DNA from 4 places in the Candidatus Villigracilis sp. genome. Region 4 is predicted to be linked to each of the others. Evidence: riboswitches for the same ligand, from Rfam matches in the RefSeq annotation. Region 4 holds a riboswitch; each other region holds the start of a gene.

Evidence for each region. A riboswitch is a leader RNA that binds a small molecule or an ion and turns the genes downstream of it on or off. The one in region 4 is predicted to bind cyclic di-GMP.
Region 1: it holds a riboswitch for cyclic di-GMP, as region 4 does, so the genes downstream of both, AC14M5_RS12695 (S8 family peptidase) here and AC14M5_RS03765 (hypothetical protein) in region 4, are expected to answer to the same signal.
Region 2: it holds a riboswitch for cyclic di-GMP, as region 4 does, so the genes downstream of both, AC14M5_RS10380 (sortase, YLP family) here and AC14M5_RS03765 (hypothetical protein) in region 4, are expected to answer to the same signal.
Region 3: it holds a riboswitch for cyclic di-GMP, as region 4 does, so the genes downstream of both, AC14M5_RS13095 (right-handed parallel beta-helix repeat-containing protein) here and AC14M5_RS03765 (hypothetical protein) in region 4, are expected to answer to the same signal.

The regions. Positions count from the first base shown of each region.
Region 1 is NZ_JBXMTI010000082.1:3,209-7,405, reverse strand. It holds gene AC14M5_RS12710 (DinB family protein) at 1-460, opposite strand, end outside; gene AC14M5_RS12705 (SDR family NAD(P)-dependent oxidoreductase) at 457-1,056, opposite strand; gene AC14M5_RS12700 (M23 family metallopeptidase) at 1,215-1,910, opposite strand; cyclic di-GMP riboswitch class I at 2,005-2,098, shown strand; gene AC14M5_RS12695 (S8 family peptidase) at 2,216-4,197, shown strand, end outside.
Region 2 is NZ_JBXMTI010000066.1:2,827-7,023, forward strand. It holds gene AC14M5_RS10370 (STAS domain-containing protein) at 1-403, opposite strand, end outside; gene AC14M5_RS10375 (ribonuclease H-like domain-containing protein) at 437-1,657, opposite strand; gene AC14M5_RS10380 (sortase, YLP family) at 1,862-2,485, opposite strand; cyclic di-GMP riboswitch class I at 2,559-2,647, opposite strand; cyclic di-GMP riboswitch class I at 2,732-2,822, opposite strand; gene AC14M5_RS10385 (MFS transporter) at 2,979-4,197, shown strand, end outside.
Region 3 is NZ_JBXMTI010000088.1:10,848-15,044, reverse strand. It holds gene AC14M5_RS13105 (tryptophan-rich sensory protein) at 1-388, opposite strand, end outside; gene AC14M5_RS13100 (hypothetical protein) at 471-878, opposite strand; cyclic di-GMP riboswitch class I at 1,324-1,418, shown strand; gene AC14M5_RS13095 (right-handed parallel beta-helix repeat-containing protein) at 1,480-3,171, shown strand; gene AC14M5_RS13090 (LVIVD repeat-containing protein) at 3,439-4,197, shown strand, end outside.
Region 4 is NZ_JBXMTI010000019.1:7,400-11,596, reverse strand. It holds gene recA (recombinase RecA) at 1-97, shown strand, start outside; gene AC14M5_RS03780 (NBR1-Ig-like domain-containing protein) at 122-685, shown strand; gene AC14M5_RS03775 (hypothetical protein) at 734-1,102, shown strand; gene AC14M5_RS03770 (CoA-binding protein) at 1,232-1,723, opposite strand; cyclic di-GMP riboswitch class I at 1,989-2,079, shown strand; gene AC14M5_RS03765 (hypothetical protein) at 2,225-2,587, shown strand; gene AC14M5_RS03760 (signal peptidase I) at 2,692-4,197, shown strand, end outside.

The DNA.
Region 1 (4,197 bases), on a different contig from region 4:
ACTTATTTTTCAGTGTCAGCAGATGCTCCTCGATATGAGCCAGGCTGCGTTCCACCCAGAATTGCAGAGTCAACCCTTCGCCCATCGTTTTGTGGCTGCTCACACGAGACCAGGCCTCCTGCGGCATGGTTTGCAGAGTATTGCAAAGGTCGGTCACATTTGCAGAAAAATCGGTCAAAATACTTTCGAGCGGTTCATCCTTGTTGTAATGAGTCTCCATCCAGGAGTCCGCGTCAAACCCTTTGAAATCAGGGTCCTCCACATTCAGCGTTTGCAGGATGCGCGCACCGTACACCAACTTATCCACATCACGCGCATGTGACGCGATCTGATGCACGGTCCATTCGTCTTCCACTTTCGTAAATGGGTCTTCGAACGCCTTGCAAGCGACCCGAAATTCCTGCGCCGCTTCTGCCAGCCTTGCGATCATCTTTACACGATATTCAAGCAGTTCCTTCATTTTGCCTCCAACAAAGAAATTATATGTTTGACTACATCTTTGGAATTTTCAACTGCATACACACGCACACCATGCGGACTTAATTCCTGATCTGCCTGACGGGATAACTCAGCCAACCCCGCCTTGCTGGATAGATAAGCCCCCGCCTCTTTTTCCCCGCCCTCACCTACTCCTGCGACGATATTCAGAATCACCCCGTTACCTTTTGCCTTCATAATACGCCCTACTGATTGGATCATCAAGAACGCACCCGTCAGGTTTACATCCAAAGTGCGATGCCAATCCCATTCGTCCATATTCAGCAAGGGTGTATGCGGTTCCACTGCCGCATGATTGATTAAAATGTTAATCCCGCCGAGCTCATCTTCCACATCCTTGACCAAAGCCTGCGCCCCAACTTTTTTGGCAACATCTTCAACATAAGCTTTGGCTTTTCCGCCGCGAGCACTGATCCCATCCACAACCTGCTCCACGTTGATGGGGGATATATCATTAGCAGCCACATTTGCGCCATGTTCAGCCAAAGCTTCTGCCAGCAAGCGCCCCACACCCTTACCTGCGCCAGTGATGAGGATGGTTTTGTTTTTTAAGTCCATATGTATATTCTCGCTGATGTGTCACTCTCCCGAAGGACACACCGTACTTGGGTTCGGTGCAAGTGTCGGGACGATGTGAGCGACAGCGAAAGGTCTCTTACTGCAACTTACGAGACTCTTCGGTCGCGAAAAACGCTCCCTCAGAGTGACACAACTTTTTATTGACAAAACGGTATCGTATCCGTGTTTGAATTGGCATTCAATGGCATACCGAAATATGGCGAGGGATCATAGGTGTTTTTAATTTCCAGTTCATTCTTGAAATTTCCCAAGCCATCATCCTCCACAATTGAAATATGCAAGTGAAGGCCGGCAGGGTTGTTCGTATCACCGGAGTAATTCCCTTGATAGCCCAGCAATGTACCAGCTTCCACGTATACCTCTTTGGTTCCTGCTGGGAACTCAGAGGAGACAAAGGAATTTCCCTGCACATCTGCCATGTGAGTATAGTACACCCAGATCTGACGTGAAGGCTCCAGCGGATCCCTTGGCACGCGGATGATGACTGTCGATATCCAATCTGCCTGGCGGGTGAGGTAGCCGGGGTAAGCCGCTACGATGGGCGTGATGCCCACCTCCGTCCCTGAGAAAATGTCCACCCCGGCGTGGCGGTGACCGGGGCGGAAAGAATCGTCCCAGATAAACCCGATCAAGCCATCGGTGGGGAAAATGAACGGAGCCTCGCCGCATCTGGTTCCAGTAGTCATCATCAACTCAGGTTTTGAAGCTTGGTCACGGAACCAATCAAAGACTTGCGCGAGGCGGGCGGTGCTTCTTCCATAGTTAAAGTACAGGTAAATTCCTGCCACCGCAATTGCGACAGGGATTATCAGAATAATAAGTTTTTTGGACATTCAAAACATTATAAATGCTTTGTAAAATTCAGAAACTGCCTCTTGCATTTAATAAGAGAATTCGAGATAATGGTGATGACATTGCAAAACTGCAAACTCGAAAAGGCAAACCCATCGTGAGGTGGGGACGCAAAGTTATGGGTCTTCCAGGTTCCTGCTCAGAATTGGAAGATTGCCAGACCGCCGAAATTTTCCCTGGTGGTTTTTCGTTTTAAAGGAGGCTCCCGCAAAAAATACAGACTAAAGTAACGAAGAAGTTTTGTCCCAAATATTGCCCAACTTAATTTTGAAGAGGAGACAAGATCATGTATCGCAAGGTATCCATCATATTTTCACTGGTACTGGCTCTGGCAGTGGTGTTTTCGGTAGTATCGCCTGCCGTTGCACAACCGAGCATAAAGTCAAATGGGGCCCATGTTGAGAGAAGTGAGAGCGGGGTTTATATTGTTCAAATGATCGATGACCCTGTTGTTGCTTATGAGGGAAACATCAAAGGTCTGAAAGCAACCGCACCGAATAACGGTCAAAAGATTGATAAAAACAGCTCGAATGTAAAAAAATATGTAGCATATCTCGATTCCAAACACGATGCCGCTCTTAGCAAGGTTGGCGGCGGTGAAAAGCTTTATGATTATCATTATAGTTTCAACGGATTTGCGGCAGCATTAACCTATGAGCAGGCCAGCAAGCTGGCTTTTGCCGATGGTGTTGTTGCAGTCAGCCCCGATCAAATGATGCAGGTGGAAACAGTTAGCACGCCTGCTTTCCTTGGGCTTAGTAACCCAGGCGGCTTATGGGATCAACTCGGTGGTGTTGGGAGCGCTGGCGAAGATGTTATCGTCGGTGTTGTTGATACTGGCATCTGGCCAGAAAACCCCAGTTTCTCAGATCAAATCGATCTTTCCGATCAAGCTGGTGAAAGCGGCAAAGACACTGAAGCTTACGGGCCTGCGCCTGCCGGTTGGCAGGGTGATTGTCAGTCTGGTGAGCAGTGGTCGCAAGATGATTGCAACAACAAAATCATCGGTGCGCGCTATTACCTTGCCGGCTTTGGTCACTTCGGCATAGTTCAAGATGACTTCAAATCCGCTCGTGATTATGATGGTCACGGCAGCCACACTGCCAGCACCGCTGCGGGCAATCATGGCGTGACCGCCATTATCGACGGCGTCAATTTAGGCACAATTAGTGGCATGGCGCCGCGCGCTCGCATCGCCGCTTACAAAGTCTGTTGGAATGGTGATGATGGTGGCTGTGTTTCCTCAGACAGCGTTGCCGCCATCGATCAAGCTGTAGCTGATGGCGTAGATGTGATCAACTTCTCCATCAGTGGTTCACGCACCAGCTTCCTCGACCCGGTGGAAGTAGCCTTCCTCTTCGCTGCCCGTGCAGGTGTATTCGTAGCTGCCTCGGCAGGCAATGAGGGTCCTGGTGCAAGCACTGTGGCCCACAACAGCCCATGGCTCACCACCGTAGCGGCTGGAACACATGACCGTTTCTATGAGGGGACTGTGACTCTTGGCAATAGCTCGGTCTACACCGGTGCCTCGGCAACCGCCGGAGTTGGCCCAGCGCCCATTATTAATTCGGATGCTGCTGGTTTGGCGGGCGCTGACCCGGGACAGGTTGCTCTCTGTTACCCGGGAACCCTCGACCCAGCTATCGTAGCGGGCAAAATTGTGGTTTGTGACCGTGGTGTAATTGCACGTGTGGATAAAAGCCTTGCAGTGCAAATTGCTGGTGGCGTGGGCATGGTACTTGTGAATGTCTCACCCAGTTCACTCAATGCTGATATTCACTTTGTCCCAACAGTTCACTTGGCTGATACAGATCGCGCTGCTGTACGTGCATACGCTGCAACACCAGGCGCGACAGCCACTCTAACTGGAGGCACCTTGTCTTCCGTGGTGGCGCCGAATGTGGCCGCCTTCTCGTCTCGCGGTCCGGCCCTCGCCGGCAGTGGCGACTTGCTCAAGCCCGACATTATGGCTCCAGGCGTAGACATCCTTGCGGCATTCTCTCCGGCAGGTGGTGGCCGCGATTGGGATTTCCTGAGTGGTACTTCCATGTCCAGTCCGCATATGGCTGGTATGGGTGCCCTCTTGAAAGACTTGCACCCCACCTGGTCACCCGCAGCCATTAAATCGGCCTTCATGACTACCGCCACTACAGTGCGGAACGACTTTTCTCCTATTCCCGGTACACCATTTGGATATGGAGCAGGACAAGCGGTTCCAAACAACGCCGCTGACCCCGGCTTGGTATATGACGCAGGCTTCAACGATTG
Region 2 (4,197 bases), on a different contig from region 4:
AAAAAGATTCGAGCGCTTTTTGTTTATCGGTAAAAACTTCAAAGAACGCGGAGAAACCAACCATGTCCAACACGCTTACGATCTCCGGGCGCGGGTTAAGAAGTTTGACGTTCTTTTGCACACCCTCGTCGCGTGCCTTATCCATGGATTTTAGTGCGGTCCACCCGTGCTCGGGGTCGGGCAATGCTTCACCGCGCAATAGAAGTGCAATCGTGTGAAGCGAAACCAACCCAGCACTTGAGATATAAGTCAACTCGCTCATATCCAGGATGATATGCTTTGAACCCGCGTTAAAGACCTCCTGGGCTTTCATGATCAGATCCTGATAGGTCTGCCCATCCAATTGGCCTGCAAGCTTCAGAATGGTGATGTTCCCCTTTTCTTTTGAAACAGTAATTTGCATCGTAGGCTCCTCCTCCTATAGAGTGATACCCAATTATAAACCCGCTTTACGCTCCAACCGCGCCAGGCGGTGGTCAATTTCGTTCAACCAATGTTTACGGATGCATACGGGCAGGTCTGCCTTTTCAACTTCCTTGCGGGCTGATTTCGCCCATTTGATGGATTTCTTTACATCGCGCAATGTATGTTCGTAATATTTCGCCAGTTCAATATGAGCATAGATGTGACCTTTGTGCGCGGCCTCTTCCCACAAACGCAGGGCTTGGTCTATATCCCCACGCTTCTTTTGCAAAGTGGATAAACGCTTCACTGCCACGCCGAAATCTGCTTCCTCCAACCCAAGCTCGAGTCCACGCTCGAACAGACGGGCGGCTTCATCCCAATGGCCAAGGTCCTCATATAATTTGCCGAGCGCAATGAAATCGAGTCCGTGCTCCACGCGGCCATTGTATGGGTCGGCCAACAACTCGCTGACGTGACCCAGCAAAGCCGCCATCGCCACTACATCCATGGCATTGTGATAGAACACGCCACCTAAAGGACGGGCATCCCCAGTGCGCAGGTAATCAAAATAAAGCCAGGGGATTTCATAACCCGGTACTTCCTCCGATGCACGGGTGAAACCCAACACATGTTCTTCGAGATATTTCAAGGCACGCGAGGGAAGCCTATCTCGCCACAAGCGCCTTGCAAGTGGAAGCAGGTCAAGATGGGCATAGCCTTTGAAAGGGACAGGGATTCTGTGTAACGAATAACGAGTAACGAGCAGTGGTGCATCGAATGACTTTCCGTTGAAAGTCACCAATCCCTCACAGGGTGCGAGGAAGTTGATCAGCGCTTCGAGCATAGCGGGTTCTTCAGATGGGTCACGCAGGAAGAATTGTTGTAGTACGAATTTGTCATCCACAAAGCGCGCGGCGCCTACGAGGAAGGCGTACGTGCCGGTGCCGCCGGACATGCCCGATGTTTCGGTATCCAGAAATGCGAATTTGCTGATGGGCAATTCCGCCATGCGCGTGTCGTTTGCCCATTGTGAAATTAAGGAAAGAGGGAATGATGAGTAGGGGGATGTTTTCCCGTGCAGGTAATCTATGTCAAAGACCTGCTCGGTGACGAAGGCTTCGCCGCGAGGGGTAGGGAAATAGCTGCCAGTCACAACAGAGTCAATTGTGTGGCTCTCAACCTGGGGCGGAGGGGGAAGCGAACTGCCCGTCTTCACACCCAGGGATTTCAGTTTATCTGCAAGCGATGACATGCGTCTATTTTATCCCCAAATATCGCTCCATGTTTTAAAGCCTATTGGCGTGTGTATATAAAACATGTAAGGCAAACGCTCCTTGCGCCGAGGACGGCGCAAGATGTACTCACACGCCTGCCCTGGTGGGTGGCGCCAGGGAAACGCCGCCGTCCACAGGATGCTTCGCAAAGGACAGCGGCTTGAGCATCTAAAGTGCTTATATTACTTGATCGGTTTTGCGATGACGAATAATCTGCCCCAACTGAGGTTGCCATCTTTTGCGATGCAGGTTTGCAGGGTGAGGTGATAGTCGCCGCGATAAACTTTGTTGAATACTTCTTCAGCGGTAAAGGTGGTCTGTGTTGAAAGATCCACGAAACTGCTGTAGGGGCTGAGCGGGGTGAGGGCCTGATATTGCAAAATGCTTTCCACCAGGAAACTTTGAGTATGCCCGTCACCGTAAATAAGGGTGATGGTGTTGCCCGCTTTCAATTGTGAGAAAGTTGCGCCTGCCAGGTAGTTGTGTGCCAGCAGGCCGATGTTGCCGTAACTGGTGGCCATTTTGAATTGGGTTGTTACATAACTGAGAGTGGATACATACCCTGGTTTCCCACTTGGCTGTTGAAGAACAGTGTACGCCATAACGTTCTCAACATAAATGCCGCGCAGCGTATTGATGCTCCCATCTTTGACGGATTCAATGAAGTCCGACAGTACTGGAAGGGTGGTTGTATTTTCCTTTGCATATACCTGTGTGGGGAGCGCAAGTGCGCAGAGCAGGATTAGTAAAAATGCAAGGGAAACTTTTCGGTTCTTTAATTGTGCGTGCTGATTTCTGGATGCCATGAGAAACTCCTTCATCAGAGCATCCAGACCTTTCGCACAATTTATGTTGTGCTGAAGGTTGTGGAGGCTCGTTTTCGGTGGCTTGGCGGTCATGGCCGTTGGTTTGGCTTTAGACCCATAGCTTTGCGTCCCCGCCTTTCGACGGGTTTGCCGTTATCGATACGATCCACTTTTAATGTTCAGAAAACAAAACGGACCTGCTTGTCAGCCAGGTCCGCGGATGAAAACACAATACACTATGTGATTTTCGGCGGCCTGGCGATCATGATCGTGTTTCCACAACTTTAGACCCGTGGCTTTGCGTCTCTGCTTTTCAACAGGTTTGCCATTTTCGATTGCTTTCTTGCTTCAAATATAAGGGAAGGTTGGCAGGATCGTCATGGGTATTTTCCCTACTAACACCATATAAAACTGTAAACCTTACAGTTAGCTTTCTTGTTTGACATTCCATGCTACACTTGCGCGAATTCATTAATTAGAATTATTGGTTGGTATGAAACATAAACTTCCTATTTGGTTAAAACTTTTATACGGTTCTGGTGACTGGGGGATTGCCAGCATTGGCATGATGCGTTCGATCTTTTATGCCTTGTACCTCACGGACGTGGTCGGCATCGAACCACGGCTTGCCTCCCTTGGCGCACTCGTGGGAATCGTGTGGGACGCTGTCAATGACCCCATCATTGGCACTTTGAGTGATCGCATGAAATCAAAACTCGGACGCCGCCGCCCGTTCCTCTTGTGGTTTGCCTTTCCATTCGGCCTGAGCTTCGTGATGCTTTGGTCTGCGCCCAATTGGGACAGCCAGATCGGCCTGCTCATTTATGTGACTCTGGCCTTTATGATCTCGGATACATTGACCACCCTCGTGGCTGTACCGTATCTTTCCTTAACCCCCGAGCTGACTCAGGACTATGACGAGCGCACTTCGCTTTCAAGCTTTCGCACGGTCTTTCAATTATTGGCCGCTCTCACCGTTGTAATGACCGCGCCCATGATCGTGGATGCGGTCATCATTGGTGGCGGCTCGCAACAACAGGGATTTTTGCTAGCAGGTGCCGTTTTCGGCGCGGTAGGCTCGCTTCCACTTTTCTTCATTGGCTGGTTCGTGAAGGAACGTTTTGCATCCGTGGAACAGGAATCAATTCCTTTCAGAGAAACCTTGCGCCTGGCCTGGCAGAATGTGCCCTTCCGCTATGCGGCCGGCATTTACATGTTTAACTGGTCCGCAGTGGATATGGTAGTCATCAGCTTCCCATTCTTTTTATTATATTGGATAGCCCAGGGAGATTTGCTGGCAAAGATCACCATCTTTGGGTTTGACCTCGCGCTTGAGTCTGCCTTCTTTGGGGTGCTAATGCTGGTCTGTATTTTATTCGTGCCTTTCTGGTTATGGTTCGCAAGGAAATACAACAAGATACAGGCTTATATCGTTGGCATGTCTATATGGATCATCGTGCAGGCCATGATCTTCACCATTCAACCGGGCGAGGTCACCTATTTGCTGATCATCGCTGGGTTGGCAGGCATTGGCGTTTCTGCTGCGTACATTTTGCCTGATTCCATTTTGCCCGATGTGATCGAATGGGATGAACTCCGCACAGGCCGTAGGCAGGAGGGCATCTATTACGGCATCCGCACCCTGATCCGCAAGTTGACGGGCGCGGGGGTTATCTTTATTACTTTGCAGGTTCTGGGCTGGTCTGGCTATC
Region 3 (4,197 bases), on a different contig from region 4:
CATTCAAGTTGAGGTAGCTGATGATTAGCAGGATGAGCAAGGCCAACATGACCAGTACGCTCAAGCCAAACAAATTGTAATGCCAGCAGAACAACCAGGCGGCGTTGAAGATGCCGCTTAATGCAAAGGTGTAGCCAAGTTTGCGTAAGCGCGGACTTTCCTTTTGTGCGGTCTGGTATTGATAGACCGTGAATGCGATCCAGCCAATGTAGATGATGCCCCAGATGGCAAAGACATACCCCGCAGGAACGAAGTAAACCTGAAAGCGATCTGAGATCTCGCCTGTGTTTTGCCCGTTAAGCGGCAGGGTGCTGGCCAAGATGTTAACTGCGAGCGCCAGCACCACTGAAAGCGTGTTGGCAAGTTGACGTACTGAGTCTTTTGACATGATGTCCTCCAATTTGAAATGTGTATCACAGCGACAGGTTCATCATATGACTTCTTACTATCAAATGCCATCAATTGTAGTTTTACTTTTCAAAATACTTTCGTACTTTTGCCGCTATCTGGCGCTCGGTCATCTTGTCTGCGGTTTCGACATGGACTTCCTTAACGTGATTGCCATTGTGTGCAAGCCTTTTTTCAAATTCATGCTTTGCTTCTCCAGCGCCGATCACCAGCAGCGAATCTGCCTCTCCGATCGCCGAAATGACTTGTTCATAATACTTGTTGAGATGTTCCTGATAGCGCCTGTCGTTCTGGGGTTCTTCTGCAACAAACAGCGCGGTGTGGGCCGCCCTCCCACGCACTCCTCTGCCCTTGGCGCGCACACGTTTTTCCACCTTCGATTCGATCTGCAGCACCTCTTCTTTCTTTCCTTCAATTTTCACGATCACTGCTTTTTTGTGGTCAATCCACAAGCCGATTTTCTTTTCCATGAAACCTCCAAATCTTGTTTCAACGGGCATCCTCGGCCCAATTTAAGTATACTTATTTCAGATCTGAATTGCAACTTGATCCTGTTTATAGTATGCGAATTGTTCACTACTCACAAATGCTGGGCCTTTAACGTTCGCGGTCATCGTCCAGCAATTGCATTGAATTATCTTTGATGAGTTACTTATTAATAGATTCTAAGAGATATGTGGGTAATAAGAAGTAATAAGGAATTTGCACAAATGCAAAGACCAAGAAAATATGCTCCGCAATCCCGGTTGTATTAATGTAAATAGTAATAAATTTGAGATGATTTATTACTTATATGTAATGTTTCCAAAAATGTTTAGGGATTCTTAACTCATAATAAGTCTATTCCAGAGGGGTCATGATAATCTTGGCGACGCAATATAGAACTTCGCTGTTGTGAAAAAATTCAATCAATATGTTCGAAAAAAGCAAACCCGGCGAAAGCCGGGGACGCAAAGCCACGGGTCTAAAGGTAGTGGTTCGTCCGCTACGATGATTGCCAGGCTACCGACGTATTCCGGGAAAATTGCCTGGTATGCGCCAGGCAGTTTTATTTTTTGTAAGGAGAAATAAGTGAAAAAGAAGGCATATCGATTAATGAGTTTGATGGTAGCACTGACCCTTGCGCTAGGGGGCTATTACAATGCGCTGGCTTCAGACTTACCTAGTGCTAGGATATCGGGATCTCAAAGCGGAATGTTGAGTTCCAATATTTATTACGTTAGTACCAGCGGCAGTGATACGAATTCAGGGTCAGCTACCTCGCCCTTCAAGACGTTTGCAAAAGCCGTTTCAGTCCTGGCCGCTGGCGATACATTGCAGGTAATGCCTGGGATCTATGGCGAAACATTGACCCTTTCAACTTCAGGTACTGCAACTTCGCCCATTACCGTTATTGGGAATGGAGCCATCCTGAATATGCAGGGTGTGAAGGCAAATGGAATCGTGGTGAGCGGCAGCTATATTAATGTTTCGGGATTTGAAGCCATTGGAGCCACTGACTTCGGAATCCTCGTTACGGGCAAGTACGTGATTGTTGAAAACAACCTCGTGCATGATAATGTCACTAAAAATGGGGTGGGGACATGCGGCCTATCGACTACGTGGGGAAGCGCGCTCAAGGTCAAGGCCGGAGGAGAAAACACAACCATTCGAAACAACACGGTTTATGACAATTGTGGAGAAGGAATAGCTGTCACACGCGGGGTGGTTGCCCAGGTGGAAAACAATACGGTTTACGATAATTTCGGGGTTAATATTTACGTTGACAACTCCCCGTTCGTAAATGTGCAGAACAACCTGTCCTACTGTACGGGCACGCATCTGCGTGACGGAAAAAGGGCCCATGGAATAGCATTGGGTGAAGAGCTCTATACAGGCTGGGGAGCTCAATTGCATGATATTCTAATATCGGGTAATACGATCATTGAATGCCGGTCCGGAGTTTCCGCTTATGCAAGCAATACGGGTGGCACCCTGACGAATGTAACCATCACCAATAATAACGTGCCAAGCGGACAGATACGATCCATTTCCCTGCAAACCACACCAAATCAGAACGTATTGGTTTCGTACAATACGATATTCAACTCGATCTATGTTTACGAACCTGCAGGCGTTACGCTGGTTGGGAACACAATTGGCAGTGTCGCGCCTACGTCAACGAGCATGCCGGCGCCCACCAGTACAATCCTGGTCCCAAGCTTTACACCAACCTCAACCGCTGTGGCCATTAATACTGCAACTCCTGTCCCAGCATCACCCACACCCACCCAGTCGGTCATATTGCCAACAACCACCCCAACCGCATCGCCCATACCATCGTCACCTACCGTTGCGCCGACCTTGGTGCCGCCAACAGCAACGATGATTGCGACCAACCCTTCAGCCTTGGAAACCACCTATGACGACATGGATGGCGGCTTTCTCTACTCCGCTGGTTGGGACAATGTGAGCAAGAGGCAGGCTTATAACCGCTCCTTTAAGCAAACATCGCAGAACGGTGCCTATGCAACTTTTGCCTTTACCGGACAATCTTTCAGCGTAATCTATAAGGGCGGTACCGCCTTTAGGAAAATGGATGTTTATGTAGACGATGTGCTGGTCGGAACGATTGACCAGAAGGCCTCTTCGTCCACCTTCCAGATGCGGTGGGATTATCCTGGTCAGCTAACACTAGGCAGCCATACACTTAAACTGGTTTTCGTCACTTCAAACACATCCGGTGGCACCAACGGATCGATTGACGCAGTAATCATTCGTTAAAAGCTTGTGCTGTAACACCAATGTAGTCCATGACTCACCCCGAAATTAATCTTTCGCGGGTGAGTTTGTTTTTAAACATAATTGAGCTGATAAAAATTCAGATTTTTGTGCTTCATCAATGCAATACAGCTTCCTCTTTGGGCATCTCCGATCAAACTAAATTTCTGCAAAAGGTATTGAATCTTGCTATGAAATCCCTATAATGATAATAATCAGGACAACTTGGGTTTTGAATCTCCAATTTTTATCGGTATGAAAGGAAACGTGATGAACCGTATACATAACATTCGATTGTTGTTGAGCGTAATCGCTGTGGTCATCCTGTTGTCTTCAGGGGCAGTACGGGCAGATAGTGGCGGCTCCAATGTCGGGCAGGCCTTCAACATGGTGGTCGTTGGCCACAATGATCTCGGTGGGCGAGGCTTCAATGCCGATGTTTGGGTGCACAAAGGCTATGCTTACGTTGGCCAATGGGGATTTGGCGACTGGGCCTCAGGGTCGAAAGATCGCTTCTGTCCACAGGGTTCGAGTACAAGCGTTGTCATCGTGGATGCCCGCAACCCGGCAAATCCGCAGGTGGTGGGGCGGCTCCAGAATCCACCTAATACTTCCATTGAAGACGTAGTCGTATACACTGCTCAGTATGGGCGCTCGAAAGGGCATGACATCGCCGTTGGCGGAATCCAATACTGCGGTGACTCTCGCTATGACACAAACGCAGATCGCGGTTTGATGCTTTGGGATGTTACCAATCCTGCGGCGCCAATCCAGATCGGTTATCTCAACACGGGTTGCTGCACGCGCGGCGTTCACGAGTTCGAGATCCAACATCGTACAGACTTGCGCCACACCTTCGCTTATGCAACTGTGCCGACAAGCCGTTACCCCGATGCAAGTACTCCCAGCGGCTACCGTGACCGGAATGGCGATGGCGATTTCCGTTTGATTGACATCACTGATCCTGCCAATCCGGTGCAGACATCAGACTGGGGAATTCAGGAGATTGGCGGCCCGTTCTACGCGGGG
Region 4 (4,197 bases):
CATCCGCCAGAAAGCGCTCAGCGGCGAGATCGCCCTTCCGCTTGACCTTGGCGCTGAAGTAGCCGAAGAGGCCGGTGGTACTGAAGAAGAAGCATAAAGTAAAATAAATGGACACGGTAACGTGTCCATTTTTATTATGACGAAGAATCGCTTCTCACTTAGCCGACAACTGATCCTGCTCACAAGCATTTTCTTCTTTTATGCCTGTGCCCCTCAAACTACACCGACGCTGTTCCGCCCGCCGACTTCCATCCCGCCCACACAGCCGCTATCCACAACCACGCCCATACCTGCGTTATTCACGCCTGCTCCCACATTTACTCTCACCCCAACTGCTACACCGGGCCCTTGCATAAATGACCTCGATTTTATTGATGATGTGACAGTAGATGACGGTACATCTTTTCTCCCTGGCGCAGCCATTGATAAGCAATGGCTGGTGCAAAACAGCGGAACCTGCGGCTGGGATGATACTTATCGCTTGAAGTGGGTGGGAGGCTATCCCCTCGGCGCAGGAGAGGAACAATTGATCTACCCCGCCCGAGCAGGGACTCAAGCTACGCTGCGCATCCTCTTCATCGCCCCCGCAGAGCCAGGTTCTTATGTGACCTCCTGGCAAGCAGTTGATGCTGATGGAAACGTCTTTGGTGATCCGATCTTTATGCAGGTTGTGGTCACACCATAGTTTGCTCCATCCGGGATCAAGTTCCTAATGGCGCGTGAAGGAGTATCTATGCCATCTCAAACCGAATTCCCCATCATCTTTGAAAATCTCAAATCCATTCTCGAACCTTACGCCAAAAAGCTGAATGTCAAATCAGATGCAACGGAAGTTTATTATCTCGAAGGCGGATACAGTGAGAAATGGAAGAAGGACTTATTCTTCGCCTCAACACAAGTGAAAAAGAATTATGTCTCTTTTTATCTCATGCCAGTCTACATGTATCCCGATCTATTGAAGGACATCTCCCCTGAACTCAAGAAACACATGCAGGGAAAATCCTGCTTCAATTTTAAGAAGGTCGAAAAACCCCTGTTCGACGAGTTAAGTCAACTCACGAAGCAGGGATTTGAAAGATTCATGAAGGAAGAGTATTCATAATCATGTCATTGCGAGGAGCGCCCTTGCTCTTTGCGACGAAACAATCCCCAACGAGGCAAAGGAATTATTTTGTCAGGCTAAAGCCTTCCTCGCAATGATGGGACTGAGATAACTGTTTTTTGCGAGCCCTTAATTCACGCTCATAAAGCCGAACATTTTCCACATGCCGCGCATCATCGCATGACCGAAATCTGGCTTTAGGTATTGGTTCGGGCATGAGCCGGGAATGACCGCGATCCCATTGGCTTTGCACATCTCTACAGCAGAAGGGGAGACGCTGGTCATGCTTGCCGCGAGACCGGGCTTGGTGCCCATCATGCAGTGCATCCATACATGTTTGATGCCCATATCTACGCATTGTTGAATGATCTGGTCAGTTACCTTCGGGCTGGTAAGAATAAAGACTGCATCTACTTTTTCAGGGATGGATTTTAGGTCGGGGTAGCAAGTGTCCCCTTCAAAAGAAGATATGTGCGGGTTTACTGCATAGACTTGATAACCACTTTCCTTGAATTTTTTATAATTCAGATTGCAACCTGTCTCGCGCTTATCCGATACACCCACAACGGCGATCTTCTTCTGCGCGAGGAAATCCTGAACCATATTATCGAGTTTTGACATAAGAATTCTCCTTTAATGAAAAATCGAAGCCATGTGGCTTCGATCAAATTGAAGATGATGATCCAATATTTTGCTCACAAGGAAAATTATACGTAATCGAGATTCATAAACAAGATGACGAACATCACTTTGTGTGGTCATAAGGCCAGACCACTTTACCTATGAAGTGAGACAAACAATCGCCTTACCAAACTGCAAATGTTTAACCTGTTGCAATTATTTTGCAAGGTCTATTTATTTTTTTCAATGTTATATTGACAACAACATCCGATAAAGGCAAAACCGGTGAAAGCCGGTGACGCAAAGCCATGGGTCTACCGTCACTACAAAGTGACCACGACCGCCAGGCCGCCGAAGATCACAAAATTCTTTTTGTGTATGTTTGGCCTGGCTTACCACAAGTCAGGCTTTTTTATTCGGATGGCTGATCAACCTTCAAGAAGTTCGTTCCACTAGCGCAGACCCGCTTCCATGTGGATCTGCAAAACAAGGAGAAAAGCCATGTTACGCAATTTCAAGATCCTGTTCGTTGTGCTCGTCATAGCCATCATCTCAGTCGCCTCTTATGCTTTTGCTGCGGCTAACACTGTCCCAGCCACAAAAGCTGGTGATGGTCTGGGAGTGGTCAGCGGTTACACAATTACCAGTGTTGTGTACACTTTGAATGGGACCGATCCATCCACACTGGATAGCGTCGCATTTGACGTGGGTGCTGCGGCTACAGTTGTAAAAGTCCAACTTGTGGCCACAACTGGTTCCTGGTATGCCTGCACTCTCGGCACCGGCACAACCTGGTCATGCACTACCACCGGTCTCGATGTTTCGACCATAAACCAGTTGCGTGTGGTAGCCGCCAGCAACTAGTTCTGATGACCAATTAATGAAAGAAGCAGGCCTGCTCCGATGGAAGAACCCGTCTCGAAGATTGGCGGGAGAACGCCGCGAGCAGGCCTGTAATTTTATAGATAATGAAACCCATTAGTAAACGCTCGACCACTCTTGTTACGCTATTATTCCTTTTCATTGTATTCATCTTTGTAATTGCATTTGCGCCAACTAATTTGGGCGGCTCAGTCACGTATGTCATCGTCAACGGCAACAGCATGGAGCCGAACTTTCATCTCGGTGATCTAATACTCGTTCGAACGGAATCAACTTACAGGGCGGGGGATGCGGTCACCTATCAAAATGCAGAAATGGGTGCTTTTGTCTTCCATCGCATTATTGGCACTGAGTTGGATCGCTTCATCCTTAAAGGTGATAATAATTCCTGGCTTGATTCTTATCAACCAACGCAGGATGAGATCATTGGAAAATTATGGGTGCATATCCCGAAACTTGGCAAGGCCATTGAATGGGTACGTGAGCCGCTGCATATTTCGCTTACAGTTGCTTTGCTCGGAGGTGTCTTGATGTCTGGCGTGATCGCAAAACCATCCAAACGTAAAAAGGAAAACAATAAGCCGTTGACGAACTTTAGAGCAAGGTCTGAAGGCTTGTTGTATGCGGCTGGGTTTCTCAGCCTGGCTTTCCTTGCTTTGGGTATTCTCGCTTTTACACGTCCGTTGAATCGCCCCGCCGAAAATATTCCATATCAACAAGAGGGTTATTTTTTCTACTCGGCCACGGGCACGCCCGGTGTTTATGATTCCGATGTGCTGCATTCGGGGGAGCCTGTCTTCCCAAAATTGACTTGCTTTCTTAACATCGGTTTTACCTATAATATGATCGGAAATGCTGTGCAGGGAATGACAGGCAATCAAAGTATGGTGGCTCGTATTATGGATGAGCAAAGCGGATGGTTTCGCACGATCCCTTTGAATTCGGGCGCTTCGTTTAATGGCAATTCATATTTCACGATGACCACTCTTGACCTGTGCCAGGTGGAGTCTCTGGTAAACCTGGTGGAGCAGGAAGCTGGTTTGCATTCCAGTTCTTACACTTTGGAGATCGTTACAAATATTGCACTTACTGCAACGGTTGCGGGGCAACAGATCAACGATACCTTTGACCCAAAGCTAGTATTCAAATACGACAAGGTGCATTTCTATCTCGCTGCGGACGAATCACAGCAGGATCCTTTGCGGTCTTCGAAACAAAGTATTGCAAGCGGTTCTGAAACACGGGTAAACACCATTTCCTTATTGGGCTTGAAGCCGCCCGTTTGGGCAGTGCGCTTCATCTCCCTGCTTGGGCTTGGGTTTGCGCTATTTGGTATTATCTTTGCTGGCAGCAATGTGTATCGCACCGCCAACCAGAGTCAGGAGGCGCTCATCCGCTTCAAGTATGGCTCCATGCTGGTGGATGTTTATGAGCAAAATATCGCGCCGTCTTTATCGGTGATCGATGTGGCGACGATTGATGATCTCGCCAGGCTTGCCGAGCGGCATGGCACGATGATCCTGCACATGACACAGAATTTTTTACATTATTATCTTGTCCAGAGCAGCGGCACGACTTATCGCTATGTGATC